3 regions of the Gilvimarinus sp. DA14 genome follow, and region 3 is predicted to be linked to each of the others. Evidence: predicted binding sites of a transcription regulator. Region 3 holds the regulator's gene; each other region holds the start of a gene.
What was found. Region 3 encodes FNR, which switches genes on or off when oxygen is low (the NO sensors DNR and NnrR bind a similar motif). Its sites were predicted from a motif close to TTGATNNNNATCAA; they were not measured.

Region 1: a site for FNR is predicted at 1,959-1,972, ahead of NHM04_RS11505 (DUF3149 domain-containing protein). Genes of this name have one in related genera too.
Region 2: a site for FNR is predicted at 5,378-5,391, ahead of NHM04_RS00565 (globin). Genes of this name have one in related genera too.

The regions. Positions count from the first base shown of each region.
Region 1 covers NZ_CP100350.1:2,632,220-2,642,259, forward strand. Annotated here, with positions in the region: gene NHM04_RS11495 (LysM peptidoglycan-binding domain-containing protein) at 1-587, shown strand, start outside; gene dprA (DNA-processing protein DprA) at 636-1,730, shown strand; gene NHM04_RS11505 (DUF3149 domain-containing protein) at 1,715-1,864, opposite strand; gene NHM04_RS11510 (L-threonylcarbamoyladenylate synthase) at 2,129-2,695, shown strand; gene hemF (oxygen-dependent coproporphyrinogen oxidase) at 2,729-3,646, shown strand; gene aroE (shikimate dehydrogenase) at 3,721-4,563, shown strand; gene NHM04_RS11525 (arylsulfatase) at 4,759-6,261, opposite strand; gene NHM04_RS11530 (GFA family protein) at 6,392-6,784, opposite strand; gene NHM04_RS11535 (hypothetical protein) at 6,926-8,554, opposite strand; gene NHM04_RS17380 (alkaline phosphatase PhoX) at 8,633-10,040, opposite strand, start outside.
Region 2 covers NZ_CP100350.1:133,632-143,671, forward strand. Annotated here, with positions in the region: gene mnmA (tRNA 2-thiouridine(34) synthase MnmA) at 1-476, opposite strand, end outside; gene NHM04_RS00540 (NUDIX hydrolase) at 513-959, opposite strand; gene NHM04_RS00545 (pseudouridine synthase) at 956-1,552, opposite strand; gene cspD (cold shock domain-containing protein CspD) at 1,655-1,870, opposite strand; gene clpS (ATP-dependent Clp protease adapter ClpS) at 2,116-2,505, shown strand; gene clpA (ATP-dependent Clp protease ATP-binding subunit ClpA) at 2,563-4,842, shown strand; gene NHM04_RS00565 (globin) at 4,922-5,317, opposite strand; gene infA (translation initiation factor IF-1) at 5,449-5,667, opposite strand; gene NHM04_RS00575 (arginyltransferase) at 5,773-6,480, opposite strand; gene aat (leucyl/phenylalanyl-tRNA--protein transferase) at 6,529-7,242, opposite strand; gene trxB (thioredoxin-disulfide reductase) at 7,334-8,269, opposite strand; gene NHM04_RS00590 (DNA translocase FtsK 4TM domain-containing protein) at 8,487-10,040, shown strand, end outside.
Region 3 covers NZ_CP100350.1:1,420,637-1,430,676, forward strand. Annotated here, with positions in the region: gene fldB (flavodoxin FldB) at 1-300, shown strand, start outside; gene mnmC (bifunctional tRNA (5-methylaminomethyl-2-thiouridine)(34)-methyltransferase MnmD/FAD-dependent 5-carboxymethylaminomethyl-2-thiouridine(34) oxidoreductase MnmC) at 297-2,327, shown strand; gene NHM04_RS06320 (late competence development ComFB family protein) at 2,413-2,757, shown strand; gene NHM04_RS06325 (DUF502 domain-containing protein) at 2,800-3,429, opposite strand; gene NHM04_RS06330 (glutaminyl-peptide cyclotransferase) at 3,504-4,286, shown strand; gene fnr (fumarate/nitrate reduction transcriptional regulator Fnr) at 4,363-5,115, shown strand; gene NHM04_RS06340 (DUF4202 domain-containing protein) at 5,112-5,693, shown strand; gene NHM04_RS06345 (hypothetical protein) at 5,891-6,424, shown strand; gene NHM04_RS06350 (hypothetical protein) at 6,414-6,782, opposite strand; gene NHM04_RS06355 (rhodanese-related sulfurtransferase) at 6,894-7,844, opposite strand; gene NHM04_RS06360 (BolA family transcriptional regulator) at 7,955-8,266, opposite strand; gene NHM04_RS06365 (efflux RND transporter permease subunit) at 8,316-10,040, opposite strand, start outside.

The DNA.
Region 1 (10,040 bases), 1.2 Mb from region 3:
AAAAGCGCTTGATCACCGGTAAAGGCGATACCGCCTACGCCCGTGGCACTGTGCCCGATGGCATCGGCAACTTCGACGTATTCCGCCAGGGCGAAACTTTTGTCGATGAGCAGACCGACGAAGTTCTGGGTATTCACGCGCTGGGTATTGGCGGCGTCAGCATCGATAAAATCGACGGTGAAATTATTCGTGTGCACGTAACCCGCTCGGACGAGGAGCTGCGCGCAGGCGATATTCTGCTGCCTAACGTCGAGCGCTCGGTAGATTCAATCTTCTACCCCAGCGCACCGGACTTTCCGATCGAGGCCGAAGTATTGGCTGTAGAAGGCGGTGTTACGCAAATTGGTAAAATGGACATCATGATCATCAATCAGGGTGATCGCGATGGCGTTCAGGTGGGCAATGTGTTTGAGGCCTTTGTTAGAGGTGAGACCATTGAAGATCGTGTTACTGGCGATACCCTCAAATTAATGGACGAACGTGCCGGCCTGGTGATGGTGTTCCGCACTTTTGAAAAACTCAGCTTTGCCATTGTTATGGAGGCTACTCGCCCCATGGCGGTGGGCGATCTATTGCGCAACCCGTAATTCTCCAAACAAGCCCAGGGAAGGGCGAGCGCTAACAGGGACGTTACTATGCAAGCTTTCACTCCCGCCTTTCTTCTCTCCCGCGTTCGGGGTCTTGGCCCGAGCAAAATCAAACAGCTTTACAGCCAGTTTGGCTCTCTTCAATCAGTCTTAAATACCAGTGCCGAGCGCCTAGAGCAGTGCTTAAGCGCCGATATCTGCCGGCAGATTAAGGCATTGCAGAACCGCGATAGTGAGGAGCACTGGCGGGCGGCGGAAGATCTCGCCTGCTGGCTTGAGCAGCACCCGGAAGTTAGCCTGCTGAGTCTCGACGATGAAGATTACCCGGCCCTGTTGGCGGATACACCGGCGCCGCCGCCTCTGCTGTATGTACGCGGAAATCTCAATGCCTTGGAATTGCCCCAGCTGGCCGTGGTAGGCAGTCGCAACCCTACGGCCGGTGGCAGCAAGACGGCGTTTGAATTTTCCCGCTGTCTGGCCTCAGGTGGTTTTGCGATTACAAGTGGTCTGGCGTTAGGCGTCGATGCCTGTGCCCATCGCGGCGCCCTGGCGGGCGATGGTATTACCCTTGCGGTTATGGGAACGGGCATTGATCGCCTATACCCGGCGCGCAACCGCGCCCTGGCCGAAGAGATAGTGGCAGGTGGTGGCGCGCTGGTCACAGAATTTGCGCCTGGCACCGCATCCGAGGCCGCCAATTTCCCACGGCGCAACAGAATTATCAGCGGCTTGAGTTTGGGGACTATGGTGGTCGAGGCTGCGGTGAAAAGTGGTTCGTTAATCACTGCACGCTACGCCGTCGAGCATCAGCGCGAGGTGTTTGCTGTGCCCGGTTCTATTAATAATCCGTTAAGTCGCGGCTGCCACGCGTTGATCAAAAACGGCGCCAAGCTGGTGGAGTGTGCCGATGATATTATCGCTGAGCTGAATGGCGCACTGGCCTACAAGCACGAGCAGTTAGCTGCCCAGGCGCCCACCGAAGCTGAGCACTGGCTGCTGGGATTTATGGGCTATGACCCGGTCACCCTGGATCACTTGTGCGAGCGCAGTGGCAAAAACGCGGGCGAGTTGGCCGCCGCGCTGCTGGACTTAGAGCTTGAGGGCGTTGTCGCTCAGCGCGGCAGTTATTACAGCCGTTTGTGAGATGTTTTGGCGACCGCGAGAGCGGCGCGGCTATCGTCGCGAATATGGCGGTAGGCGTACCAAGCCAAATAACCCATGATGGCAAAAATGGCGAAAATAGTGGCCAAGCTGAGTACCAGTACAGAGTCAATCATGGTTAGTACCTCTTTGTGTTAAAGGCAATCTTGTATTTGGTGGCATGTGCCACACTCTCTGAGTATTAATTTACGCCTTTGCGGCCCAGGCGTTTTGATTTGGGTCAAGTTCCCCGCGCTTGTTTAAAGACGCGAGTTAGGTTAATTTTCGCGCTTTCACGCCCCGCGGCGAGTCGTTTCTGGTTCGGTAAAACAACTTTATCAGTCGAGTCGCAGCGGTAACTGGCAAGAGACGTGATAGATAAATCCGGGCGGTGTTGATGTATGAAGGGTTGGGTTGAGCATATTGGGGTCAAGCGTTGCGCCCAGGTGATGCGCGCCGGTGGGGTAATCGCCTATCCCACGGAGTCTGTCTGGGGGTTGGGCGCTGACCCACATAACTCTGATGCTATTGCCCGCTTGCTACAGCTTAAACACCGGGCGCCGGCAAAAGGCCTGATTCTTATCGCCGCGAATGTAAATCAGGTTGAGCCCTGGTTGGCAACGCTTTCGGCGCCCGAGCGCGAAACCCTGTTGGCGAGCTGGCCAGGCCCCAACACTTGGCTGGTGCCCAATCGCGGCCTGGCATCCAGTTGGGTTACCGGCAAGCACAGCTCCGTGGCGCTGCGCGTTACCGCCCACCCAGTGGCTGCGGCTTTGTGTCAGGCTTTTGGTGGGCCCATTATCAGTACTTCCGCCAATCCTCAGGCTCGCCCCGCCGCCAGGGATGCAACCCAGGTGCGGCGCTATTTTGGCTCTCAGCTTGACGCTATAGCCCCGGGCCGCACCGGTGGCCGTCGCCAACCTTCAAAGATACGGGATTTGGCCACAGGCAAAACTCTTCGTGCATAGCTGGTACAATAGCCGCCTTTCACGGAGCAGCCCATGACCACCACACCCGACAAACACGCTGTCAAAGCCTATTTAATGGATCTGCAAGAGCGCATTTGCAGCGGTCTTGCCGAGCTCGATGGCGGCGTATTTGTGGAGGACAGTTGGCAGCGCGCCGAAGGTGGTGGCGGTCGCTCGCGGGTACTGGCTGACGGCGCCGTGATCGAAAAGGGCGGGGTCAACTTCTCCCATGTGATGGGTGAGGCCATGCCCGCTTCGGCCACCGCTCACCGGCCGGAGCTTGCCGGGCGCTCCTTTGAGGCCATGGGGGTGTCGCTGGTGATTCACCCGAATAACCCCTATGCTCCCACCAGCCATGCCAATGTGCGCTTTTTTATTGCCGAAAAAGCAGGTTCCGACCCCGTTTGGTGGTTTGGCGGCGGCTATGATTTGACGCCTTATTACGGCTTTGTCGAGGACTGTGTTCACTGGCACAAAACGGCCTTTGAGGCCTGTGCGCCTTTTGGGGAGGATGTCTATCCGCGCTATAAAAACTGGTGCGATGAGTACTTCTACCTCAAACACCGCAATGAGGCGCGTGGAGTGGGCGGCCTGTTTTTCGATGATTTGAACGAGCCAGGTTTTACGCAGAGCTTTGCTTTTATGCGTTCGGTGGGAGACAGCTATCTCGATGCCTACCGGCCTATTTTGGCTCGGCGCAAAGATACCCCCTACACCGAGCGCGAGCGTCAGTTTCAGCTGTACCGCCGGGGGCGTTATGTAGAGTTTAATTTGGTCTACGATCGCGGTACTCTGTTCGGATTGCAAACCGGCGGCCGCACCGAATCTATCTTAATGTCCCTGCCACCACTGGTGCGTTGGGAGTACGACTTTCATCCCGAGCCAGATTCTCCTGAGGTGCGCTTAAGCCGCGACTTTCTGCCGCCACAGGACTGGCTGGCCCGGCAATAACAATAACGAACTCAGTAAACGTTCGGTAAGAAAACTCTGGTAGTTTTGCCGCTCGTTTTAACTATAGGTACCCCATGAGCGATTCTTACGCAGTATTTGGCAACCCCATTGCGCAGAGCAAGTCCCCCGCCATCCACCGGCATTTTTGTGAGCAGACCGGTGAAGATATGACCTATACCAAGCAGCTGGTAGCCGAGGGCGAATTCCAAACCGCCGCCGATGCATTTTTTGCCGACGGTGGCCGGGGTCTGAATATTACCTCACCGTTTAAACTGGATGCTTTTCAGTACGCCGATCGTCGTACCCCTCGTGCCGAGCGCGCCGGGGCGGTCAATTTATTGATTAAAGAAAACGACGGCAGCATCACCGGCGATACCTCCGACGGTGTGGGTATGGTTAACGATATGCTCAATATGGGCTGGGAGTTGGGCGGCAAAAAACTGCTGATTTTGGGCGCGGGTGGCGCGGTGCGCGGTGTACTTGAACCACTGCTGGGGCAGCAGCCCGCTAATCTGACGATTGCCAATCGCACCCTGGCAAAGGCAGAGCAGCTGGTAAAAGATTTCCATGATTTGGGAGAGTTAAAAGCCTGCAGTTTCGACGATCTGGCAGGTCGCCAATTTGATGTGATTATCAACGGCACTTCGGCCGGCTTGCACGGTGAGCGCGTGAACCTGCCTGCCAACCTGTTGGCGCCAGATTCCGCCTGCTACGACATGAGCTACGCCGCCGAGCCCACGGGGTTTTTATGCTGGGCCGAGCGGGAGGGCTGTAAGCAGTTGTCGGATGGTTTGGGCATGCTGGTGGGCCAGGCGGCGGAATCCTTCTATGCCTGGCGCCATATTCGCCCCGAAGTCGTACCGGTGATTACCGAGCTGCGCCGTAAAATGACAGAGAGTAAAAAGAAAGCCAGTTAGCAGCCTCTGCTTGAATCTGGGGGTTTGTGCCAGGGCAATTATCTGGCGGCGTCAATAGGGTCGTTCTGTGGCGGTTGCGTCGTAGCTGCGGCAAATAGAATATTAGCTTGAAACGCTCGGGTGATTGGCTGGTAAAATCACAAATCTAGAAAAGCAGACCGCACCCCAGCCACAAAGGGCTGGGGCCCGGGTTTTTTACTGTTTCGGCGTAAAACTGCCGCCTTCCTGGCGAGGCGGGAATTCTTTAAAGGTCGCCATAAAGTTTTTCACTAAGTTTTGCAGCGGGACGAACGCGTACATGTGCCGCACCATCCAGTCGTCGTGGTAAGACGAGTCTTCGGGTGCCATTTCGAAGGGGTCAGCGCGCAGGTCAACCAGCAGTGGTGCTTTTAAGACGGTTTGTGCGTGCATCCAAGAGCCCAGACCGTCGTGTTCCTGGATAGAGAAATGTGCTTTCCAGGGGCCATAGCGCACCGCCCCCAGAGTTCCATCATCCACAAAGGCAAAGAACTCGTTGCGCGGCCACTCGTCTGAATTGCCTGTCAGGTTGGGCAAGACATTGTAGCCATCCAGATGTACTTTAAACTTCTTGTTGCCAGCCTGGTGGCCTTTTAACAGTTTCGCCTTAATATCGGAATCACCGGCTGCGGCCATCAGTGTCGGCACCCAGTCCTCCAGCGAAATGATCTCGTTGTTAACCTGTCCGCCAGAAATCTGAGCGGGCCAGCGAACTAACATGGGTACGCGAATACCGCCTTCCCAGGTTGAGGCCTTTTCGCCGCGGAAGGGGCTGGTGCCGCCGTCGGGCCAGCTGAATTTCTCTGCGCCATTGTCGGTGGTGTAAACGACAATGGTGTTATCGGTAATGCCCAGCTCGTCCAGTTTATCCAGCAGCACGCCGACCTGACCATCGTGCTCGATCATCCCGTCGGCATAAATACCGCGACCGGTTTTACCTTCCGACTCGGGTTTCAGGTGGGTAAAAATATGCATCCGCGAGGTGTTGTGCCACACGAAGAAAGGCTTATTGGCTTTGTGCGCTCGTTCAATAAAATCGAGTGTGGCGGCCAAAAACTCTTCGTCAATGGTTTCCATGCGCTTGCTGGTCAAGGGGCCGGTATCTTCAACTTTACCGTCGGCGGTCGATTTAATCACACCGCGGGGGCCGAATTTTTTGCGAAACTCAGGATCTTTGGGGTAGTCGGGGTTTTCCGGCTCTTCTTCCGCGTTCAGATGGTAAAGGTTGCCAAAAAATTCATCGAAACCATGGTTGGTTGGGAGAAACTTATCTAAATCGCCCAAATGGTTTTTGCCAAACTGGCCGGTGGTATAGCCCAGGGGTTTGAGCAGTTCGGCCAGGGTGGGGTCTTTTTCCGAAATACCAATGGGGTCGCCGGGCATACCAATTTTTAACAGACCGGTGCGTTTAGGCGATTGACCGGTAATAAAAGCGGCGCGCCCAGCGGTACAGCTTTGCTGACCATAACCATCGGTGAACAGAACACCTTCGTCGGCGATTCGATCGATATTGGGGGTGGTGTAGCCCATCATGCCGTGGTTGTAGGCGCTGGTGTTAAACCAGCCGATATCATCGCCCATGATCACCAAAATATTGGGTTTGTCGGCAGCGGTTACCGACGCTGATAGCAATAGAGCACCTATAGCACTCATTACTTTATGAAAGGTCAGTTTTTTCATTGCAACGTCCTGTATAGATTGCTTGATGGGTGTTTAAGAGTAGACGATTTTTATGAAGGTATGGAAATATAGAGACATTTCATTACCTGTCTGCTCAGGGTGGCTGGTTGTCTTTCGCGGCGTCTAGTGGCTATTGTTTATATAGCGCAAAGACTTCCGCGCCGGTCATTTTGCTGGTGTTGTCCTGCAAAGGGTAATAGCCGGGTGCTTCGTCCACAAAGACCTCGGTGGTAAGGCTAAAGGTATGATTTTGAAACAGGCCAGCGGACAAAATATATTCTTTGGCCGGTATTAAATAGTAAAACAAATGGGTGCCGCAGTTGTTGCAAAAGCCGCGTTCGGCCCAGTCTGATGATTGATACCGACTGGGTTCGGCACCGCTAAAGTTCACCCCTGCGCCGCAGTGAATCGCGTGCATGGGCCCGCTGCCCCAGCGGCGGCACATTTGGCAGTGGCACAGGGCAACTTCTTCGGCATCTGGCGCGGTAACAGAAATGGCGCCGCACAGGCAGTTTCCTTGCATGGTGTGAACCTCCTACTCGCAAATGGATAAAAGCAGAGTATAGGAGAGATGTGAGGCTGTTACTCAACTTAGCGCAGAGAGGTCAGGGTATTTATTACTAGTGGACTGATGGGCCTCCCTGCCCATTGTTTGGTACTGCGCTTAATGCTCCCAATCCAGGCGAATATCCCACTGGTGGCGGAATTCACCGGCCAGAGGTTCGATGCTGGTATCGATTTCCCGGAATACGTTATCGGCGGGGCTGAGCACCGCATCGCGGCCGAAGATAAAGCTCTGTTCTTGCACAATGCGGTAGTAGGCCTTATTCAAATCCAGCGCCCGGCGGGTAGAGGGAGTGATTAGATCGTAGAGCGACTCTTGCGCCTGTACCTTGGCAACATCCACCTGGCCCTGGTCGTCAAACCAGCGCTGCAGCATTTCGGCATTTTGCCGGAACTCATCGCCGCCGCCCACGCGCTGCAGGTAGGTTAAATACTCGCCCTGTTGCTCGCCCAGGTTAGGAGTGTCCTGCAGGGTTTTTAAATTGATATAGCCCCAGCCAGCTGCGCCCGGTTTTTTACGGGCAAAGGCAAAGGTACTGTCGATGGTGGTGCCGATGGTTTTGTGGCAGCCCATGCAGAAGAAAGTCTCCTGTTGGTTTTGCTCGCGCAGCTCGCCGTTGGCGTCTTCAATAAAGCCCCACAGTAGCCAGCCCATACCGTTACTGGTGCCTCTGTCGCCGTGGCTTGAGACCGCCGGCAAATTGCCAAAATGTTTTTCTTTGGCTTCGCGGTAGTAACTGTTTTTCAGGCGCTCTTTGGGCATGAACGAGTGTTTGCGCATATAGCGTACTTCTTTCATACGCCGGGAATTGACGATCTCGTCGCCATCCACGCCCACATAGCGCACTGTATGTAAAAACTCTGTGCCTTTGGGGTAGAGCATGTGGGCGACGCTTACTTTTGCGGCATCGCCGAAGTAGGTATCGCGGCGCGGTATCTCGGTGATTTGCGCTTCTAGCTCGCCATTACCGTTAAAGTCGATACCTGCAGCGCGCTCATTCAGAGCGAGGGTGCTGGTGACTTGAGTCTCGGCTATGGCCATTTCCACCAGCGCTAAGTTGGCGAAGTAAACATCGCGCGAATAGTTGCCATCTACCTGACGGAACTTTTCCGGCAAACGAATCATGACATCGTCGGTAGAGCCATTGGTGGGCCAGAAGGTACTGGGAACAGGTTTGTAATTGAATGCCACCCAGCGGCTGCCGTCTTTTGCCAGGCCGTGCTCATCGAAGGCATCGGCGCCCTCGGCCAGGTTTTTGATGTTGGGCGCCTGACCTTGCCATGCGTCCGATTCGAGCCAGTTGGCCAGGGCGGTGTAATTGTCCTGGTCGATGTAGCGGCGCATAAATTCGTCGCTAATGTCGCCGATTTCGGCGCGCCGGTTTTTAAATAAGTTAGCCCAACGGTTGGTGTTGCCAATATCCGAGAAATCGTAGGCGCCCTGCAGGAAACCGTCGTTCATCATATTGGGGCGGTTTCTGTCGCTGTAGCTCTGATGGCAAATATAGCAGGGGTTATGTTTGCCTTCGGTTTTGGTGTAGCACTGGGGTGGTATTACTGCTTCGGGATTATAGGTTTCGCCGTGCTCAATATAGGCCTGCGGCGGATGTTGGGGAATAAATCCCGAGTCGGCCTGAGCGCTGCTGACTAAGCTAGTGGAGTTGGGTTGTTGGTCGCAGCCGGTGTTGCAACACACGGCGAGCAAGAACAAAAAAACTGTGCGATACATGTTTGTACCTTTCGCTATTTCTTATACGAAAAAAGGAGCCGCAAAGCGGCTCCTGACAAGCGGAAATAAAATAATGGCTTATTCGTTAACAGTGGGGTCGTACATCCACAGAGTGTTATTTTCCTGGAAGCCGTCTTCACCGATAACAATGCGACCGTCGTCCAGTACGATTACGTTATCCGGTTGTGACAGAGCGTTAACGTCGCAGCGCTCGGCACCGTCCAGGGTAGAGCGGTAGGTGGAGCCCATAACAACCGGCTCAATGCGGTTAACATCGTAGGCATCAGCGCCGGTCAACAGGGGCATGCGGTAAACGCCGCCGCACTCTTTTACCCGTGGAGACAGTTGAATGTCGCCCTCGTTGTCCACCATGCCGTTATCCATGTCGGCGATCGCAAAGTAAACATAGGCTTGGTTGACCTCTTCGCCTTCGATCAGGTCGGTGCCTTCAACCGCTTCTTCGGCGCGCTTGTGGTTAACGTAGATACCTTCAAACTTGCGCCATTCAGCGGTTGCACCCTTGGCGCGTGCCGCTTTGCGAGATTCCAAAAAGGCGATGCGATCATCCATGGCCATACCCGCAGTAGTGCTGCCGCCGCCATTGGCAACGCTTGGGTAGTTAGCTTCACCGGCGGCCCAGGCCTCGGCGTCGGCATCGGTCAGGTAGTTACTTTGGCCTTCCACAAAGTCGGCAGTGGTAATGTCGTCAAAGTCGGCGATCCAACCGTCAATGGTGGTGTTGTCGCTGTGAGCCAGCTCAATCCACTGGACATCAAAGCCTGTGGTCAGCGGCTCGAAGCTACCGGCGTCCTGAGTTAGCTTGGCGGCGAACAGAGTACCGGCTGACAAATCGCCCGCGGTGTCGGCAACGAACTTGAACATCACACCGTTGGTGTCGTCCTGCGACAGGTATACGGTTTTTGAGTCGGGCATTACGATAGAGTTTTCGTGCTCAAAGCGGCCTAAAGTGTAATGCTTAACCGGAACCGGCTTGTCGCTGGTGGGCTCGGTAATTTCCACGATGTAGTGGTAGCGGTAAGTGTTAGGGAAGCTCGACGCGCCATCGGCATCGGTGGCGGTTGGGTCGATGTACATGGCCAGCATGTCGCGCGCTGTTTGCTGCGATGGGTCGTTCCACTCTTGGGTATCATCGCCCTGGTTGCCCCACTCTTCAGAGGTCAGTGGTGTGCCCCAGGGGGAAACTGAACCGAAGCAGTTGGCGATGGTGCCGTAGGTGCCAAAGTCCAGCATCTGCACATCGTTGCTGTCGACGCTCCAGTAACCGGTGCTGGCGTCTTTATTGAGCTTTAAGCGGCTCATGGCGCCTGGGATGGACTCCCAGTTGGTGAACAGGTAGCCCTGGTTGTCGCCGGTTGCGATAAAGCCGTTAAAGTCCGGATCATCGATGGAGGCGACAGTAGTGGATTTGTCAGTTGCCACTACAGTACCCAGGCCTTCGGGCATAGCGCCGCCAAAGGTATCCATG
Region 2 (10,040 bases), 1.3 Mb from region 3:
TCGGACACGGCGTGCAGAAAATAGCTTTGATCTTTGTTGTTATCCAGGCCGCGTAGCAGGTAGGTGTGGCCGCCGCGGTCCTGACGGCGCACATAATGACCGGTGGCGATTAAATCTGCACCCAGCATCTCGGCATACTCTAAAAACACCTTAAACTTGATTTCGCGGTTACAGAGAATATCCGGGTTAGGCGTGCGACCGGCTTGGTATTCAGCCAGAAAGTGTTCGAAGACATTATCCCAGTACTCGGCGGCAAAGTTGGCCGTGTGCAGTTTAATGCCCAATTTATCGCAAACTTTTTGCGCGTCGGCCAAATCTTCTTTGGCGGTGCAGTATTCAGTGCCGTCGTCTTCCTCCCAATTTTTCATAAACAGGCCTTCCACACGGTAGCCCTGCTGCATCAGCAAGAGTGCGGAAACGGACGAATCGACGCCGCCGGACATGCCGACGATAACGGTTTGCGGTGTTTGAGTCATAATACTGCTGTGCTGGGTGGTTACCGGGCGGGCATTTTACCCGTGCTGGCCCACGACCTCCAGTGGGTAGCGACGCCCGGCCAAATACTGATCGACAATATTCAGCACCATGGGGCTGCGAAGCTCCGCCTTGCGTTTGGCCAGCTCATCGCGAGAGAGCCATACCGGAGCGATAATTCCGGCATCCAGTTCGGCATTGGGCTCTTGTTGTAAGGCAGTGCCAATAAATGTGGTTCTGACGTATGTAACGCCGTTGGCGGGGGCGGTGTATAAATCGATACCAGCAACACCCGTCAGTTCAATATGCCAGCCGGTTTCTTCCAAAGTTTCCCGGATAGCGGCCTGTTGCAGCGTTTCGCCGGCTTCTAAATGCCCCGCTGGCTGGTTGATTCTCTCTTTTCCATCAATCAGTTCGCGCACCAGCAAAAAGCGGCCTTTGCGCTCGATAATGCAGGCGACGGTAACATGGGGAGTAAAGTTCATAATGGGCGGCGTTTGTGACGTGGGCGTGATTTTGCCTTCGGCGGTTGGGGTAGGTGGACTTGGGTTTCGACAAATTCACCAGGCTGAAGCTGGTTTAGCTGCCATTGTCCGATTGCGCTGCGCACCAGTCGCAATGTGGGTAAACCCACGGCGGCGGTCATGCGTCGTACCTGGCGGTTGCGTCCTTCGCTGATGGTGATGCTGAGCCAGGCGGTTGGGATGTTTTTCCGTTCGCGTACCGGGTTGTCCCGGGTCCAGAGTTGCGGCGGCTGCATACTCGAAACTTTGGCGGGGCGGGTTGGGCCGTCGTTTAACTCAACGCCTGTGCGCAATTGATCCAAAGCCTGCTTGCATGGCGTACCTTCTACCTGAACCCAATAGGTTTTAGGCAGTTTATTGCGTGGGTTGGTCACCCTCTGTGCGAGGGCGCCGTCAGCGGTCAGAAGCAGTAGGCCTTCAGAGTCTCTGTCCAGTCGCCCAGCGGCATAGATGCCCGGCTGTTTGATGTGATCAGCCAGGGTGGGGCGGCCCTGAGAGTCGGTAAATTGACACAATACCCCGTAGGGCTTGTTGAAAAGCACAAGTTTGGCCATAGATTAAGGAGAGCCCAAGCGACAATGGCCCGACAGTTTAGCCTAGTGCCCGGCATTTGTTGAGGGTCGTCGGGCTGACTTGTATCGTGGTTTGCTACTGCATTAGTGTGGTCGCTCGGGTAGGCTAATGTTCACGGCGTGGAAGCCTTTATCGCCGCGAGAGACTTCGAAAGTGACTGCCTGACCAGCTTTGAGCGTTTTATAACCGTCCATATCAATAGCTGAATAGTGGGCGAAAAGGTCTTCGTTGCCTTCGTCGGGGAGGATGAATCCGTAGCCTTTGGCATTGTTAAACCATTTGACGGTACCTGTAGGCATAGCGTAATTCCTTCTAATTACAGGCGCGTAATGGGGACTGCGCGCTTCGTTATTATTAGTTATCCGCCAAAGCGGAGTGGGCTGTGGCAAGCCCGAGGTCGGTCTGATGAAATTTTGACCAGTTGGGTCTTTTTAGCCGACCCGCATGGGCTTGTCAAGTGTAAGCGTAACCCTGACGTTTAAGCATGGGTTACAATGAGAGGAAATTAACCTCCTTCCGTAAGTGCCAGATTCTTGTGATGTATATGGGAAAGTTTGAAAACTATCGACTAACATTAAATCAAATTCGTGGTCAGAAAGACGATGATGACTACGACTTTGACGAGGGCGTTGCGGTACAGGAATCGCCGCCGCAACTTAAGCGTCCCTCTATGTATAAAGTTGTTATGCATAACGACGATTACACGCCGATGGAGTTTGTGGTTCACATACTTGAAGCGTTTTTTGGCATGGATCGTGAAAAGGCTACACATATCATGCTGACCGTACACACCCAGGGTAAAGCGGTGTGCGGTATATACACCCGGGACGTCGCCGAAACCAAGGCGGCCCAGGTAAACCAGTTCGCGAAGGACAATGAGCATCCACTGTTGTGCGAAATTGAAGTAGTGGACGGGGATGAAGACAGCGATTAAGTGGTAACACTGTCAGAGAGCTGACAGTGGGTTTTGCTCCCTAGAGAGGTACCCTAGATGTTAAGTAAAGATCTTGAAGTCACCCTGAACATGGCATTTAAAGGCGCTCGCAGCAAACGGCATGAGTTTATGACCGTCGAGCACCTACTATTGGCGTTGATTGATAACGAATCGGCCGCCATGGTGTTGCGTGCCTGTGGTGCAGATCTGGTGGTTCTGCGACGGGAGCTGATTGAGTTTGTGGATTCCACCACACCACTGTTACCCGAAAATGACGATGAGCGCGAAACTCAGCCAACTTTAGGTTTTCAGCGGGTGCTTCAGCGCGCGGTTTTTCATGTGCAGTCTTCGGGCAAGCAAGAAGTAACGGGCGCCAACGTTCTGGTCGCTATATTCAGTGAACAGGAAAGCCAGGCGGTTTATTACCTGAAGCAACAGAGCATAGCGCGTATTGATATCGTCAATTACATCACCCACGGGATTCAAAAAGTCGCCGGGCACGAGCATGGCTCGGAAGACGGCTCCCATGAACAGGCCGACGACGAGACCCTGGGGGTGGAGCAACCCTCGCAGAGCCCGCTGGAAAATTTTGCCAGTAACCTGAATGAGCTTGCTGCCAGTGGCAAGATCGATCCGCTGATCGGCCGCAGTTTTGAGCTGGAACGGGTGTCTCAGGTGCTGTCGCGCCGGCGCAAAAATAACCCGTTGCTGGTGGGTGAATCCGGCGTGGGTAAAACCGCGATTGCCGAGGGCTTGGCCAAGCGCATCGTTGATGGCGAGGTGCCCGAGGCGCTGGCCTCCAGTGTGGTTTACTCCCTTGATATGGGCGCGCTGTTAGCTGGCACCAAATACCGTGGTGATTTTGAAAAGCGGTTTAAAGGCTTACTGCAAGAGCTAAAAAAGCAGCCGCACTCTATTTTGTTTATCGACGAGATTCACACCATTATCGGTGCGGGTGCCGCCTCCGGTGGCGTGATGGACGCCTCTAATTTGCTAAAGCCGCTACTCAGCTCCGGCCAGTTGCGCTGCATGGGCTCTACTACCTATCAGGAGTATCGCGGCATTTTTGAGAAAGACCGCGCCCTGTCGCGCCGCTTTCAGAAGGTGGACGTGGTAGAGCCAAGCGTCGATGAAACCTATCAGATTCTCAAAGGCTTGAAAAAGCATTTTGAGGAGCACCATGGCTTGCGCTATACCGAGCCCGCATTAAAGGCGGCGGCCGAGCTATCCGAGCGTTACATTAATGACCGCTTTCTACCCGACAAAGCCATTGATGTGATTGACGAGGCGGGTGCTTATCAGCAGTTGCAGCCGCCCAGCAAGCGCAAAAAGACTGTTAGTGTGTCGGATGTGGAAGCAGTGGTGGCGAAGATTGCCCGGATACCGCCCAAGAGCGTTTCATCCAATGACCTGGAACAGCTGCGCAAGTTGGATGACAATCTGAAAATGACCGTGTTTGGTCAGGATGAGGCCATTGATACACTCTCTACCGCGATTAAGCTCGCACGCGCCGGGCTACGCAGTGGCGATAAGCCTATCGGCTCATTTCTATTTGCCGGTCCAACAGGTGTGGGTAAAACCGAGGTTAGCCGACAATTGGCCAAATGCTTGGGAGTCGAGCTGATCCGGTTTGACATGTCTGAGTATATGGAGCGGCATACTGTTTCGCGGTTAATTGGTGCGCCTCCGGGCTATGTGGGTTTCGACCAGGGCGGTCTTCTTACCGATGCTGTCACCAAAAGCCCTCACAGTGTGGTTTTATTGGACGAAATCGAAAAAGCGCACCCCGATGTTTTCAACCTGCTGTTACAGGTGATGGATCACGGTACTTTGACCGACAACAACGGTCGCAAGGCCGACTTCCGCAATGTCATTTTGATCATGACAACGAATGCCGGTGCTGAAGATGTGAGCCGCGCCTCTATAGGCTTCACCAAGCAGGATCACTCCACTGACGGTATAGAGGCGATTAAGAAGATGTTTACGCCTGAGTTTCGCAACCGTCTTGATGCCACGGTTCAGTTTGGTGCTCTACCACTTTCTGTGGTGGAAACCGTGGTGGACAAGTTTCTTACCGAGTTGCAAGCGCAGCTGGATGAGAAAAAAGTCAATCTGGAGGTCAGTAGCGCTGCGCGTAAATGGCTTGCGGAGCAGGGCTATGATGAAAAAATGGGTGCTCGCCCCATGGCTCGTCTTATACAGGAAAAGGTTAAGAAGCCTTTGGCTGAAGCGGTGCTGTTTGGTGAGCTTTCCGGCGGCGGCACAGTGTCTGTCGATGTGGGCGAAGACGGCCAGCTGGCACTGGAGTTTGAGGTTAAAGAGCCCGCCCCAGCTTGATGATCCTGTTTAGGTCCTTTGTCGGCGTAAAACTTAAAAGCCCCCCGTAGGCGGGGCTTTTTTGTGGGTGCCAGTTGATTCAATAAGCACCTTTAATCAGGTCAATGCCGGGCGCTAAAGCGCGCCGCCAGGCGGTATCAATTCTCTCGTTATACACCGGGTCGTGTTTGCGTAGAGTCTCAAGCAGCGCTTCCAGCCAAGTGTTATAGAGGTGCGGGCGTATGTTGTATCCATCGCGATTGTGACTTTTGCCCAGTGCTTTGAGTTTGGTACCAGGAAGGCCGCGGGAAAACAGAATCAGCTGCATAATCCCGTTGCGCAGTAAATGCCGTTGGGCGGGCATGTCGGTATCGACGAACATCTGCCGGACCTCGTCGGACTTTCCCATAAAGTTGTCGTAAAAATCGCTAAAAAATGTATCGCGGTTACAGCAGCGGCCATAACTTTGAAACACTAAATCCTGATCGCTTTGCACTCAATCGCCTCAATCGGTGACTTTGGAGGCGCAACATATCACCGAGTGTTTGGGTCGGTTTTGATTTGGGTCAAAAAGGGAAGGGGGATAAACAAAAGCCCCATAAAGGGGGCTTTTGTTGAAATAAGGTATTAACGGGCGCGGTAGGTGATACGGCCTTTGGTCAGGTCGTAGGGGGTCATCTCTACCTTTACTTTGTCGCCGGTCAGAATGCGGATGTAGTTTTTACGCATTTTGCCCGAGATATGTGCAGTCACTACGTGGCCGTTTTCCAGTTTTACGCGGAAAGTGGTGTTTGGCAGAGTGTCTACAACCTCGCCTTCAAATTCGATTACATCGTCTTTCGCCATTCGGCAGAATCCTCAATTTGTCTTTGCAGTTGCGCGAAAAGGCGGCAATTGTGCCTGAAAAGCACGCAATAGCCAAGTCCGAAGGGCGATTTTCACTATCTGAGTTTAATTCAAATTAACCCAGTGCTTATTGATCAGCAGTTGTAGCGGCCGGTACTGGGTTTTATACGCCATTTTCTGGCAGTTGCGAATCCAGTAACCCAGGTATACGTATTCCAGGCCCATGTCTTGGGCCTTACTGATTTGCGCCAAAATAGCGTAGGCGCCCAAGCTGCGTTTGGCCTCGGTGCTGTCAAAAAATGTGTAAACCGCCGACAGGCCGTCTTTTAGCTCATCGCAGACGGCGACCCCCAATAGGCACCCCTGATACCGATACTCAATGTATCGAGTGGTGCCCCATTCGGCGCTGAGAAACGCCTCGTACTGTTCCCGGGTGGGCGGGTACATGTCACCATCGGCATGGCGGGTGTTGATGTAGTGCTCATAGAGCCGGTAATGCTCATCCGTCTGAATGCTGTTTACCAGCTGCAGTTGCAGATCGGAGTTTTTCTTGATGCAGCGCTTTTGGCTGCGATTGGGTTTGAAACGGCGCACGGGGATGCGGCAGGACACACAGGCTTGGCAAGCCGCGCAATGGGGGCGGTATAAATGACCTCCGCTGCGACGGAATCCCAGTTGAGAAAGCTGCGAATATAAATCCTGATCCACTTCGGCCGCAGGATCGATAAAAACCGTGGTCGCTTCTTCGCCTTTAAGATAGCTACATGGATGAGGGGCAGTAGCAAAGAGTTTCAGGCTGGATAAGTCGCTCATACTGTCTGTCTCCTTAACCCGAGTTTACTCTAGAGCATTTGCCTGTGCTTAGAAAGGGTAATCTAGTCCATATAATTCACATGGCCAGGGTGAGGCAGTGCTGTGCCCAATCAAGTTGTTCAACCGTTGAGCAAATTCCTCGCGGGGTATTTCGTAGGCGCCGAGGCTAAACAGGTGGTCACTGGCAACCTGGCAGTCGATGAGTTCAAACCCCCAGTCGTTTAGGTAATAACACAGACTGGCAAAAGCGATTTTCGATGCATTGTCCCGCCGTGCAAACATGGACTCGCCAAAAAACACCCGTCCCAGCGCCAAACCGTATAGCCCGCCCACCAAGTCGTCGCCTTGCCACATCTCGACACTGTGGGTGATGCCTAACTCGTGTAAATCGCAATAAGCTTTGTGCATTTGCGGTGTGATCCAGGTACCACCCGCGCCTCGGCGCGGCGCCGCGCAGGCCTGCATTACTGTGCTAAAGGCGGTATCGAACCGCAATTCAAAAGGGGCTTTGCGCAGCTGCTTGCGTAGCGAGCGCGATAAGTGAACCTCGCTCGGGTGCAATACTGTGCGCGGGTTTGGGCTCCACCAGAGAATGGGTTGGTCTTGCTCATACCAGGGAAATATGCCCTGTGCATAAGCGTTGACAATGCGCTGTGGTTTAAGATCGCCGCCAGCGGCGAGCAGACCGTCAGGGTCATCAAGTGCTGTGTCCAGCGGCGGAAATAGGGCGGGGTCGTCGTTGAGCCACGGCAATTGAATCATAAGGTGTCTCTGGCAGGCATTGTGCGCATACAAACAAAAACGGCGAAGGTGTTAACCCCCGCCGCTATTGTACGCAAAAGTTTCGCGACTATCAGTCGTCGAGAAACTTCTCTGCATCCAGAGCGGCCATACAGCCGGCGCCGGCGGAGGTGATCGCCTGGCGGTAGATGTGGTCAGATACATCGCCCGCTGCATAAACACCTTCAACACTGGTGGCAGTGGCATTACCTTCAAGACCGCTGTTGATTTTGATGTAACCGTCTTTCATGTCAAGCTGGCCGGCAAAGATGTCGGTATTGGGTTTATGACCGATGGCAATAAACACGCCCGATACGTCGATCTCAGTGGTGTCGCCCGCCTCAAGGTTGTTCAGACGCAGGCCGGTTACGCCGCTGTCGTCGCCCAGCACTTCATCCAGAGTGTGATTCCAGAGAATTTTAATGTTCTCTTTGGCAAACAACTTATCTTGCAGGATTTTTTCTGAACGCAGTGAATCGCGACGGTGAATCAGCGTCACTTCGCTGGCGATATTGGACAGGTACAATGCCTCTTCCACAGCGGTATTACCGCCGCCCACTACGGCTACCTTTTGGTCGCGATAGAAGAAGCCGTCACAGGTAGCGCAAGCGCTAACGCCTTTACCCATAAATGCTTCTTCCGAAGGCAGGCCCAGATACTGAGCCGAGGCCCCGGTGGCAATAATCAGCGCGTCGCAGGTGTAAGTTTCGGTACCCTTGAGGGTGAATGGGCGCTTTGACAGATCTGCTTCGTTGATATGGTCAAAAATAATTTCGGTATCAAAGCGCTCTGCGTGCTGCTGCATTTGCACCATTAAATCTGGGCCTTGCAGGTCGGAAACGCCGCCGGGCCAGTTTTCAACTTCTGTGGTGGTGGTCAGCTGGCCGCCCTGCTGCATGCCGGTAATAACCACTGGCTTGAGGTTGGCACGGGCGGCGTAAATAGCGGCCGTGTAGCCAGCGGGGCCAGAGCCCAGAACAATCAGGCGGTGGTGTTTAGCTTCGCTCATTTGAATAGAATCCTTTTAGAAAAATCTGCGGGGGTAATAAATTGGCGTCAATCATAAGTGAATCAATTAGTATGGGCAAAATTGTAGTCTTCAATACCTGGTATTGGTATTTTTAATCAGCCTGTAAGATGATATAGCTGCCGACTGCTGCACTGCGAAGCGGGGCGGGCTTGCTTTACAATAGCGCCCCGCACGCCGCGACGATCAAAGATAGTGAATGGGGTTAGAACGTTTGAGCAAAAAAAGTACAAAAGCTGCAGCGAGAGAGCAAGGCGAATCTACCATGATTATGCGTTATTTACGTGAAGGGGCCCTCATTGGTCTGGTGGCCGCCTGTGGATTACTGCTGCTGACGCTGCTGACCTATGATGCGGGCGATCCCGGTTGGTCGCGCACCGGGGAAAACCTGCGTGTGCAAAATGCGGGGGGGCCGGCCGGCGCCTGGCTGGCCGATGTGTTTTTCTCTCTGTTTGGATACTTGTCATTTTTATTCCCCTTGATGCTCGGTTACCGCGCCTGGTTGATTATTCGCGATCGCGCGCATCCGCCGGAGTTTGACCCAGTGCTGCTGGGGCTGCGTACTGTCGGTCTGGTGTTGGTGATGGTGGCGGGCACTGGCCTTGCTGTCCTGCATGTGGGGGGGCGTGAATCAACACTTCCGTTTTCTGACGGCGGCTATCTGGGGTTGTCGGTGGCCGAAGCCGTAGCTGGCGCCTTCAGCCATACCGGGGGCACTTTACTGCTATTGGCGATGTTTTTCTTTGGTTTAACGATATTTACCGACCTTTCATGGCTGGGCTTGATGGATGATATCGGGCGCAAAGTGCTGCAGGGCTGGCGCTTGGCCGGAGAAAAATTGGCACACTGGCGCAGCGCTAGAAACGAAAAGCGCAGCGCGGATAAGCAACAGCGCGAGCGCCGCGAAGTGATTGAAACCCGCAAGAAAACTGAGGCTAAGCGGGTGCCGCCCACGATCAGCGAGCCGGTAAAAAAGCCTGCGCCCAGCAAACGCGCGGTGCAGGAAAAACAAGTGCCGCTGTTTGGTAAGGACGATACCCCGGTCGGGGATTTGCCACCCATCAGTCTGTTGGACCCGGCCGATAAGCACAGTGACAAAGCCTTTTCCAAAGAGTCGCTGGAGGCCATGTCAAAGCTGTTGGAGTTAAAACTCAAGGATTTTGGTATCGATATTGAAGTCGTGTCCGTGCAGCCTGGCCCAGTGGTTACCCGGTTTGAGATTCAACCTGCCCCGGGGGTTAAAGCCAGCCGTATTACCAACCTCGCCAAAGACCTGGCGCGTTCCCTGGCCGTGATCAGTGTGCGGGTTGTGGAGGTAATACCTGGGCGTTCGGTGATGGGGATTGAGATACCCAACGAGCACCGCGAAATGGTGCGCTTGAGCGAAGTCTTGTCGTCAGAGCCCTACGAAAAAGCCAAATCGCGTTTGACCATGGCCCTTGGGCACAATATTGCCGGTGAGCCGGTTATTGCCGACTTAGCGCGTATGCCGCATTTGCTGGTGGCCGGTACTACGGGTTCTGGTAAATCGGTGGGGGTGAATGTGATGCTGCTGTCGCTGCTGTACAAATCCTCCCCTAAAGATGTGCGCTTGATTCTGGTGGACCCGAAAATGTTGGAATTGTCGGTCTACGAGGGTATTCCGCATTTGCTGACGCCGGTTATTACCGATATGAACGATGCCGCCAACGGTTTGCGCTGGTGTGTAGGGGAAATGGAGCGTCGCTATAAACTGATGGCGGCCATGGGGGTG
Region 3 (10,040 bases):
ATTGACCAAGTCGACTGGCAGGGTAAAAAGGTCGCTCACTACGGTTTGGGCGATCAGGTCGGTTACCCGGAGTGGTTTCTCGACGCCATGGGCTACTTGCACGCCAAGCTTGTTGCGTTGGGAGCAACACCCTGTGGTTACTGGAGCTGCGAAGGCTACGAGTTTGAAGCCTCCAAAGCACTGACTGCCGACAACACTCTATTTGTCGGCCTGGCGCTGGATGACGAAAACGAGTTCGATCTGAGTGAAGAGCGCATCAATTTGTGGTGCGAGCAACTAAAGCGTGAATTTGGCCTGTGAAGCAAAGCTCCCACGACAGCGCCAAGCTCACCTGGGATGAACAGGGTCAGCCCCTGTCCTCCGCATTCGGCGATGTGTACTTTTCCCGCCACGATGGCTTAGCCGAAACCAGGCACGTTTTTCTAAAGCACAACCAATTGGCAGAGCGTTTTTGTCAGTTAAAAGCTGTAGCAAGCGGGCCACACCCGGTCTTTACTATCGCCGAGACCGGCTTTGGCACCGGCCTGAATTTTCTTGCCGCCTGGCAACTGTGGCAACAGCAGGCGCCATTATCGGCCAAGCTGCATTTCGTCAGCTGTGAGAAATTTCCCCTCGGCAAAGCCGATTTAGTTCGCGCATTGGGGCTGTGGCCCGAGCTTACGCCCCTGGCCAAGCAATTGATAGAGGCCTATCCGGACTACCTGCCTCCCGGTGTGCACCGCCTAAAGTTCGCTGGCGTCAGCTTAAGCTTAATTATCGCCGACGCCGCCGAAGGCTTCGCACAGTTACTGCCGAGCGGTGATTCGCGCTGGCAAACACCTAATTTCAACGTAGATGCCTGGTTTTTAGACGGCTTTGCGCCCAGCAAGAATCCGGATATGTGGTCCGACGAGCTCTTTCAGACAATCGGCGTACTGTCGGCCAAGGGCACAACCGCAGCCACTTTTAGCGCCGCCGGGGTCGTGAAGCGTGGGCTGACAACGGCGGGCTTTCGCATTCAAAAGGTGCCGGGGTTCGGCAGAAAGCGGGAAATGGTGTGCGCCTTACATGCGGGAGTGGCCGCACCCACCGAACAAGCACCATCGGCGTATCACGAACCCGGGGTTTATCACCGTATCACCCACAGCGCGAGTGCACGCACGGCCATTGTGGTTGGCGCAGGTCTTGCCGGTTGCCACACGGCCCGAGCCCTGGCCGAACGCGGCTGGCAGGTACAAGTATTAGATAGCGAACCGGCGCCCGCGCAACAAGGGTCCGGCAATCGTCAGGGCGTTCTCTACGCCAAGTTAAGCCACCGCAATGAAACACTACCCAATTTTAACTTGCACGCGCTTTTGTATGCGCAAAGGCACTACCAAGGCTACTGGCAGGCGGATCAAATTTTCGGCGATGCCTGTGGCGTTATACAGCTTGCCTGCGATGAAAAACAACAGCGCCAGTATCGGCAAATTAGCGAACAGCATCCTTTTGCTGCCTGGCTTGACGCACGCGCAGCCAGCGCCCGAGCCGGTGTCGAGCTGCCTACCGGCGGGCTTTACTTTTCCGCCTGCGGCTGGCTCAACCCACCGGCCGTTTGCCGCGCACTGCTTGAGCACCCTCTTATCGCCTTTACAGGTAATTGCGAAGTTACGGCCATAGAACGAGCTGATGCGCAGTGGCGCACCCTCAATGCGCAAGCCAACTGCAGCGCCAGTGCGGATATTCTGATCCTCGCCGGCGCGCATCAATGCCGTAACTTTTCCCAGCTAATGCACCTGCCATTAAAAGCCATTCGCGGGCAGGTGAGTCACTTGCCGGCCTCCCCCGCCAGCGAGAAGCTACAGACGGTGCTCTGCGCCAAAGGCTATATCGCGCCGGCATCGCAGCGGCAGCACAGTCTGGGCGCCACGTTCAATCTGGGCCAGACAGACACTCAGCTGCGATCCGAAGATCATGATAAAAATATCGAGCACCTCGGAGATTTCGGCGCCGAGCTGCAACACAGCTTGACCCCCATAGGGCATGAGCAACTAGACGGCCGTGCCGCCTTGCGCTGCACCACACCGGACTATTTACCCATCGTGGGCCCGGCGCCGGATGCAGCAGCGCTCGAACGCGACTTTGCACCATTAAGCAAAAACGCCAAAGCGCGCCTGAATGCCGAGGCCAGCTACTACCCGGGGTTATATCTGAACACCGGCTTTGGCTCGCGTGGCCTTGCCTACACCCCCTTATGCGCCGAATTTCTCGCGGCTCTAATCAACGCCGAACCACCACCTCTGCCTCGGCAGCTATCCCAGGCGCTGCACCCTGCCAGATTCATTCTCCGCGATTTGATCCGACGTTGAATAAGGCTGCCGCGGCTGATCTATACTGATTAAGCCAAAGCAGCAACTCACTGCTTTCACGCTCATATCACTACGGGGATTCACTATGCTTGCCACAACCGCTCGCCCAAACCCTAACCGCCGGGAGGACGTCGACAACATTCACAATTACTACGAAAGACATGTTATTGAGGCCATACTGGAAGCCAGTGAGAGAGCCCGCCAGGGCGATCGGGACTTTCTTGCCGACGTCGCCTGCGTTGCCCTTAACCACCTGCCGCCAAAGTATATTCGTCACGATGTAGATATGAGCTTTTTTATGTCGCCGCAAGAACTCGAAGAGGTGAACGACAAGATAGCGCGCGCCGTAAACCATGCTATTAGCTACGTCAGTGAACGCGAAACCGAGAACAGTGCCAAAGACAGCGAAACCGAGCCAACAAATACTTGAGCGGCCAGCCACTCGGTAGGCTTGGCCGAGAATCATTCATCGCTATTTCGCGGGCGGCTCAAGCGGTGCCTGCATGATAATTTGCGAGCCACTGCCACAGGCAATCACAGTGCGCATTGCCGCCTCGACCGAAATATCGGGCAACAAAGTGACGCAATCGCCAGGCAAATGGTAGACAAACCCCGAAGTGGGCACTGGGGCCGTCGGGACATAAACGGTATAGCCACCGTCATTGTGTTCAGCAGTCACAATCCCGGTGACGCACACCGGACTGGAGGCGCCCATGATATACGCCCTGCAGACCTTGCCGTTGAGTAAAGAGGCGTTGCCCTCGCCTCCCATAATTTGCACCACCATCTCTTTGATGGTGCTGTAGCCAGGCGCGAGACGCGACAAGACACCATCGACAAGTCGTTGCAACCAGCGTCCCACGCCGGTTTTTACCAATAAACCAATACAGAAGCAGCCACTTAAAACCAATGCTACACCGAGGATGTCAGCGGTGTAATCATTCACGGTGACATAATTAGCCAGCCAAGCGCTAAGCGGCGCCGTCAGATCAACAATTACCCCCACCAGCCACTGCAATAGCAAAACAAAAATCGTGATGGGCAAGACGACCGCCAGGCCGCCGAGCAGAGTGAGTATCACAAACGAGCGCAAACGCTTCATAGTAATGCCTTGTTATTTATAACCCGGTGTTTATTATGGCCAAACTGATATAGCCAGACAACGCGCGAACCCGCATGTTTTCAAATTTACGTCATCACGTTTTCTATTGTTTAACGGCCTTGATGCTGCTTAGCAAGCCCTGTTTAAGTGCCGCACCCGCGCTGGAGTACAAGCTTGTAGATTCTATTTCACGCGATCCCCGCCCTTTTACTCAGGGGCTGGAATTTGACGGTGATTTTTTGTTCGAGAGCAGCGGCCTGAGGGGCAAGTCTTATCTGATCAAGATTGACATCAGCCAGCCACGGGGGGGAAAAGTTCTCTGGCAGAGATCCCTCCCCGCCCGCTATTTCGCCGAGGGCTTAACCCAGTTTGACAAGTACATTTACTTACTCAGCTGGCAACAGCAAACCGGCTGGATAATCCGCCCCGACAACGGCGCTGTCGAGAGGCAATTTGCCTATCGAGGCCAGGGGTGGGGGCTGGCAGCGGTGGACGGCAAGCTTGTGCGCAGCGATGGTAGCGACTCACTGTTTTTTCACTCTGCGGATAATTTCGAGCTGATAAAAAAGCTAAGCGTGAAATGGGACGGTAAACCCGTGACCCGCCTAAACGAGCTGGAGTACGCCGAGGGTTTAATTTGGGCCAACATTTGGCAAAGCTCGGTAATTGTTGCGATTGAACCGGACAGCGGCCAAGTAGCGGGCTGGCTCGATTTATCCGAGCTTAGCGAGCGCGAGGCCATGGGCGATCGCGATAATGTCTTAAACGGTATCGCTTATCACCAAGCCAGCGACACTTTGTGGGTAACCGGCAAACGCTGGGCACACTACTACAAGATAAAAGTACGGCTGCCTTAAAGGCCGCAAACTTAAATACCACCACAATTTCACGTAAGATAAGGCGCTTATGCCCACCACCAACTAACCCTACACTATGCCTAACATGCAACATACCTGCACAACTCAACCAGGGCTTCGCGATTACAATCACTGCAGTAATTGTCGCCTCAACGGCATTTGCCTACCCCTGGCACTGGAGTTCTCTGACATCGACCGGTTGGACGCCATTGTGCAGCGCGGCAAACCGCTACAAAAAGGCGAAACCCTGTACCGTGCGGGCGAAGCGTTTACTGCCATTTATGCCATCCGCTCCGGCGCGGTTAAGACCTGGCGCACCAGCAGAGATGGCGAAGAACAAATCACTGGCTTTCACCTTGCAGGAGAAGTCATCGGCCTGGACGGCCCAGCCGACAACCGATATAGCAACAGCGCCCAAGCGCTGCAAACCACTTCGGTATGCGCCATCCCCTTCTCCAAGTTGGAATCCCTGAGTCGCCAGGTACCTGGCTTGCAGCGCAATTTGCTGCAACTGCTAAGCCGTGAAATCACCAGCGAGCAAAGACAGTTCGGGCTTTTAGGTCACGCCAGCGCCGATACCCGAGTCGCTGCGCTGCTGCTCAGCTTGTCAGTGCGACACGAGCGGCACAAACTGTCACCAACACAATTCACGCTTCCCATGTCTCGCGGCGACATGGCCAATTTTCTGGGGCTTACCCTGGAAACCATCAGCCGGGTTTTCGCGCGACTGCAAAAACAGAACACAATTAATGCCAAGGGCAAGGAGCTCGAGATTCTCGATTTGAACAGTCTGCGCCAGATTGCCCACAACCCTGAGGATGCCCCATGAACCAAACAGCCAAGCTAGACGCGGCGTTGGCAGATATCGATGCCGCCAACCGGCAGGATCCCAATCTCGAAGGCGACGGCACGCCCAAAGAGCTGCTATACGCCCAGCGAATGAGCGATGAACTAATGGCGTTCGCCCCTGATGCGTCTGCGAATTTGCAGATTGCGGCGCGGGCGCAGCACATTGAGCGCTGGGTAATCCCCCGTTCTGAATATCCAATGGATAAGGCTGGCTACAAGAAGTGGCGCACCCAGCTGGCTAAGCACCACGCCCAGCGTACTGTTGAGATTATGCAAGCGCACGATTTTAGCGATCAAGACTGCCAGCGTGTGGCTGATATGCTGCAAAAAAAGCGGCTCAAACTGGACAGTGAAGTACAGGCTCTGGAAGACGTTATTTGCTTAGTATTTATCAAATACTACCTGGAAGAGTTTGCCGCAAAGCACGACGATGACAAGTTGATCGATATTATCCGAAAAACCTGGAATAAAATGTCGCCCCAAGGACATGAAGCGGCTCTTAAAATAGAGCTGCCTCCGGCAATGGCGAGCCTGGTCCAAAAAGCTTTAGGAGCTTGAACCTACCTCCAGAATACAGCGGCTGATAGCCACCCCAGCCGCTGTGCTTAAAACACTTCGAAATAGCATTCCCCTAAAATCGCGCAAAATCTCATAAAAATACGTAAAATTCAGTAAAGACTTGACCCAAAATGCAAAGTCCTTTATACCCAATGTGTGAAACAAATAACAAAAAAGATAAACAGGGTGATGCTCTTATGAAAAAACTACCAATAACAGCGATATCTTTTCTTCTCGCCCTATGCGGTAGTAACTTGGCGAGTGCTTGTGACGAGGCTTGTGAAAAAAAAGCGGAAGCCGAGCATGGGGTTAAGTTTGCAAGTTACCTAAATGCCGATTTCTGCAGCAGCACACGGGCCGATTTCCTGATTCAGGACTACAAAAGTTTGGACAAGTACCGTGCCGAACAGCTGCCCAACGGCCATAAAGGCGGTATGAACAATATTCGCAAGATGCTGGAACAGCGCAAAGACTGGCTGCAAGAGTGCGACGATTACCTGCGCCTGACTAACCAGGGGCGAATTTTCCGGGATAAAGCAACCACCGATAAAATCTTTGCCGCGATCGACAAGACCAACGAAGAACTAAACAACTTGGTGTACAACGGCAACCCGGATGTGATCGTAACCAACGGCTTGGATATCGCCCAGCAGGATTTTAACCAGATGATGCAACTACTAGATCAGCACAAAACCCAACTGCAGTTGCGTGGCCAACTGGTCAATCGCTAACAGGTTGTGGCTGGCGCTTTTTTAACGACAACACTGCGCGTTTGGGCTTGCCCGGGTTTTCGGCAAACATTCGCGCTTTACGCTCCAGCTCCTGCGCGGTGCGGCTTTTCACCTTAATCGAGGCATCATCGCGACCGCCAACCTGCCCCTGAAACCCATGTTCACGGGCGGCGGCGGCCAGGGCCTCGATACCACAGCGCAACAATCGAGCCTGGTCAATAAAGTTCAGATTCTTGGGAAAATTGCTGGGATCTACCGACATGGGGTTTTGCGGGTCCCCCTCAACGCGAATCACACAACCGCAGTCGTGCTTCGCCTCACCGGATGTCAGGTCGACATCCCAGGTTTCAAAGTCCATTGCTCTGGCCTATTTTGAATGGAAATACCCCCCATGCCTGACGACACGGGGTTAAAAGAATAGCCCTACAGTATGACAGTTTTACGACACCGCCATCTCTAGGTCAAAGCCTTAGGCGTCATTTAACCTAGCTTTACGCTGACGCGCCGGGGGCGGCGCGCCAATATGAGCTTCGTTGCGGGCCTTAGCCAGCTCGATTTGCTTTTGCCTTTCAGCAAAACGCTTCTTTTGATCTTCACTGAGCGAATCATAGCAGCGCGGGCAGCAAACACCCTTTAAATACAGTGGCGACGCTTTCTCATCCTCAGTGATCGGATGTCGACAGCCATAACACTGGTCAAAAGAACCCTTCTCGAGATTGTGGTTAACGGCCACTCTGTTATCAAACACAAAGCACTCGCCGCGCCAAAGGCTTTCCTGCTCAGGCACTTCCTCCAGGTATTTTAAGATACCACCTTCGAGGTGATAGACCTCATCAAAACCCTGCTCTTTCATATACGCTGTGGCTTTTTCGCAGCGAATGCCACCGGTGCAGAACATGGCCACTTTTTTATGCTTTTGCGGGTCCAAGTTCTGATTTACATAGTCTGGAAATTCGCGAAAGGTCTCGGTTTCCGGATCCACCGCACGCTCGAATGAACCGATCGCATACTCGTAATGATTGCGGGTATCAACCACCAGCACGTCAGGATCGCTAATCAGTTCATTCCATTGCGCCGGTTTTACATAGGTGCCGACGATTTGCTTGGGGTCTATACCCTCAACACCCATGGTTACAATCTCTTTTTTCAGCTTTACCTTCATACGATAAAAAGGCTTGTCCTGGTGCAGAGACTCTTTGTGCTCCAAATCCGCAAAGCGCTCATCGCGCTTTAAATAATCGAGCAGCCCGTTTATACCCGCGCGGCTGCCAGAAACTGTGCCATTGATACCTTCAGCGGCCAACAGCAAGGTTCCCTTAAGCCCCAGTCGCTCGCACTCGGCCAGTAGCGGCTGGCGCAAATTCTGGTAATCGGGCAACAAAACAAATTTATACAGGGCGGCTACAACTATTTCACTCATGCTCGTGCGGTTTCCGGTCATCAATTATGAAGGTCAAAATCTGGGGGCGGGATTATAGCCGGTTGTTTTTTATACAGCCAGCCAATAACTTGATTTATCTCAACAAAGGGCTATTTTCCGCCGCCCCCCAGGCAGTTGGGAGAATCCGGCACCTGCGCCCCCTGCCACTCTTCAGGGGCATAGGTATGCAGCGCCAGAGCGTGTACCGGGCCTGCCATTTGCTCTCGCAGCGCCCCATAGACGGCCTGGTGACGCTGCACTTGCCTTTTACCAACAAAGGCCTCACTCACCAGGGTGATTTTAAAGTGAGTTTCCGAGTTAGGCGGCACACTGTGCATATGGCTTTCATTCACCACAGTTAACACCTGAGGTGAAAACTCGGCTTGCAGAGCTTTTTCGATACTGTCTTGTACGGGAGTCATAGGTACCTCATTGCTTTTAGCCTATTGTAACTCACCACTACCGCGATGCTCACTGCTCGCCGCTATCGGGTATGTGCCGTGCCAGCTCCAGTTCTTGCTCCAAACGCTGCCCCTCTGCTGCGCGCGCCTTGGACAAACGCGCCACCAACACATACACCACCGGGGTCAAATACAGGGTGAACACCGCAGCCAGACCCAAGCCGCCAAATACAACCCAACCAATGGACGTGCGCGCTTCGGACCCGGGACCGGCACTTAAAATCAAGGGCAAACCACCCAGAATTGTCGACATCATGGTCATCATGATCGGCCGTAGCCGCACTCTGGCAGCACGGGTGACAGCAGTCAAAACATCGTCACCGCGATCGCGCAGTTGATCGGCAAATTCCACCAACAAAATGCCATTTTTTGCCATCAGTCCGATCAGCATGACCAAACCAATTTGAGAGTAAACATTGATGCTGGTACCAGTAAGCAACAGGGCAAAAATCGCTGCAGCCACACCAAAGGGCACGGTTAGCATAACGATTGCCGCACTGGAGAAGCTTTCAAACTGAGCGCACAACACCAGAAAAACAACAACCAGAGCAATGATATAGGTCATCATCACCTCCTGGGAGGTTTCGTCCAGCGTCTCGGCCTCACCCAAAAAGATGATTCCGATTCCATCCGGTAGTTCGCGCTCGGCCAGGGCACGCAAATCCTGCACCGCAGACTGCAGAGGGTAACCGTCGGCCAGATCAATGTCGATTTCAATAGCTCGGCGTTGCTTGTGACGATCCAGCTCCGCAGCGACGGCCTCTTCACTGATGGTGACAACGGTAGAAAGTGGCAGCAACCGTCCCTCGCTATTGCTGACGAAAAGATTCACCAGATCACCGGGATCATTGATCTGATCGCCGGACGATTCGATGATAATGGGAACAGCCTCGTCGGCAATCGACAAATCCACCAAATCATACCCATCCACCATGGCGCGCAAGGTGGTAGAAATATTTTCTAGGGGAATATTCAAGTCCGAAGCGCGACGTCGATTGATGGTCACCGCCAGCTGTGGTTGGGTGGGCTGAAACTGAATATCCGGCTGGGACAAATTAGGCAGCTGATCTTCAATGGCGACGGCGAACTTTTCCGCGGCGGCAAAAATTTCTTTGTAATCACTACCCACTAAGGCGATTTCGATACCCCCACCCCCGCCCCATAGCCCCAGACTGTTGGTGGTAGATACCCGCACAAAAGCACCGGGAATTTCAGACATAGGGCCGCGCAACTGAGCCATCATCTCTTGTTGACTGCGCTCGCGATTCTCCCAATCAGCCAAGGGCAGAATTACCCGACCGCGGTTAGGGTCGTAGCGACCCACAATGCTAAACAGATTAGTGGCTTCACCGGACTGCAAAAGCGGTTGCACCCGCTCCTCCATGGCTGCCACCTGTCTTGCGGTATACTCCAAACCAGTGCCATCCGGTCCTGTGGCATCCACATAAATAACCCCTCGGTCTTCCTCTGGCAAGAGCTCCTGATCCACGTTGTGATACACCAGCACGGCCCCCACAATAGCCGCGCAGGCCACCAACAGCCCCAGCCAAGGATACCGCAGCACACCAGCTAACGAGCGACTGTACCACTGTGCCATAGAGTCACCCACGGCGGTTAATCGGTCGCGAATTGGATGTGGCTCATCCTTACGCTCCGGCACAATCCGCGCAGCCATTGCCGGCACGAGCGATAACGCGACAAACGAGGAGATACCCACCGCAAACGCCAATACAAA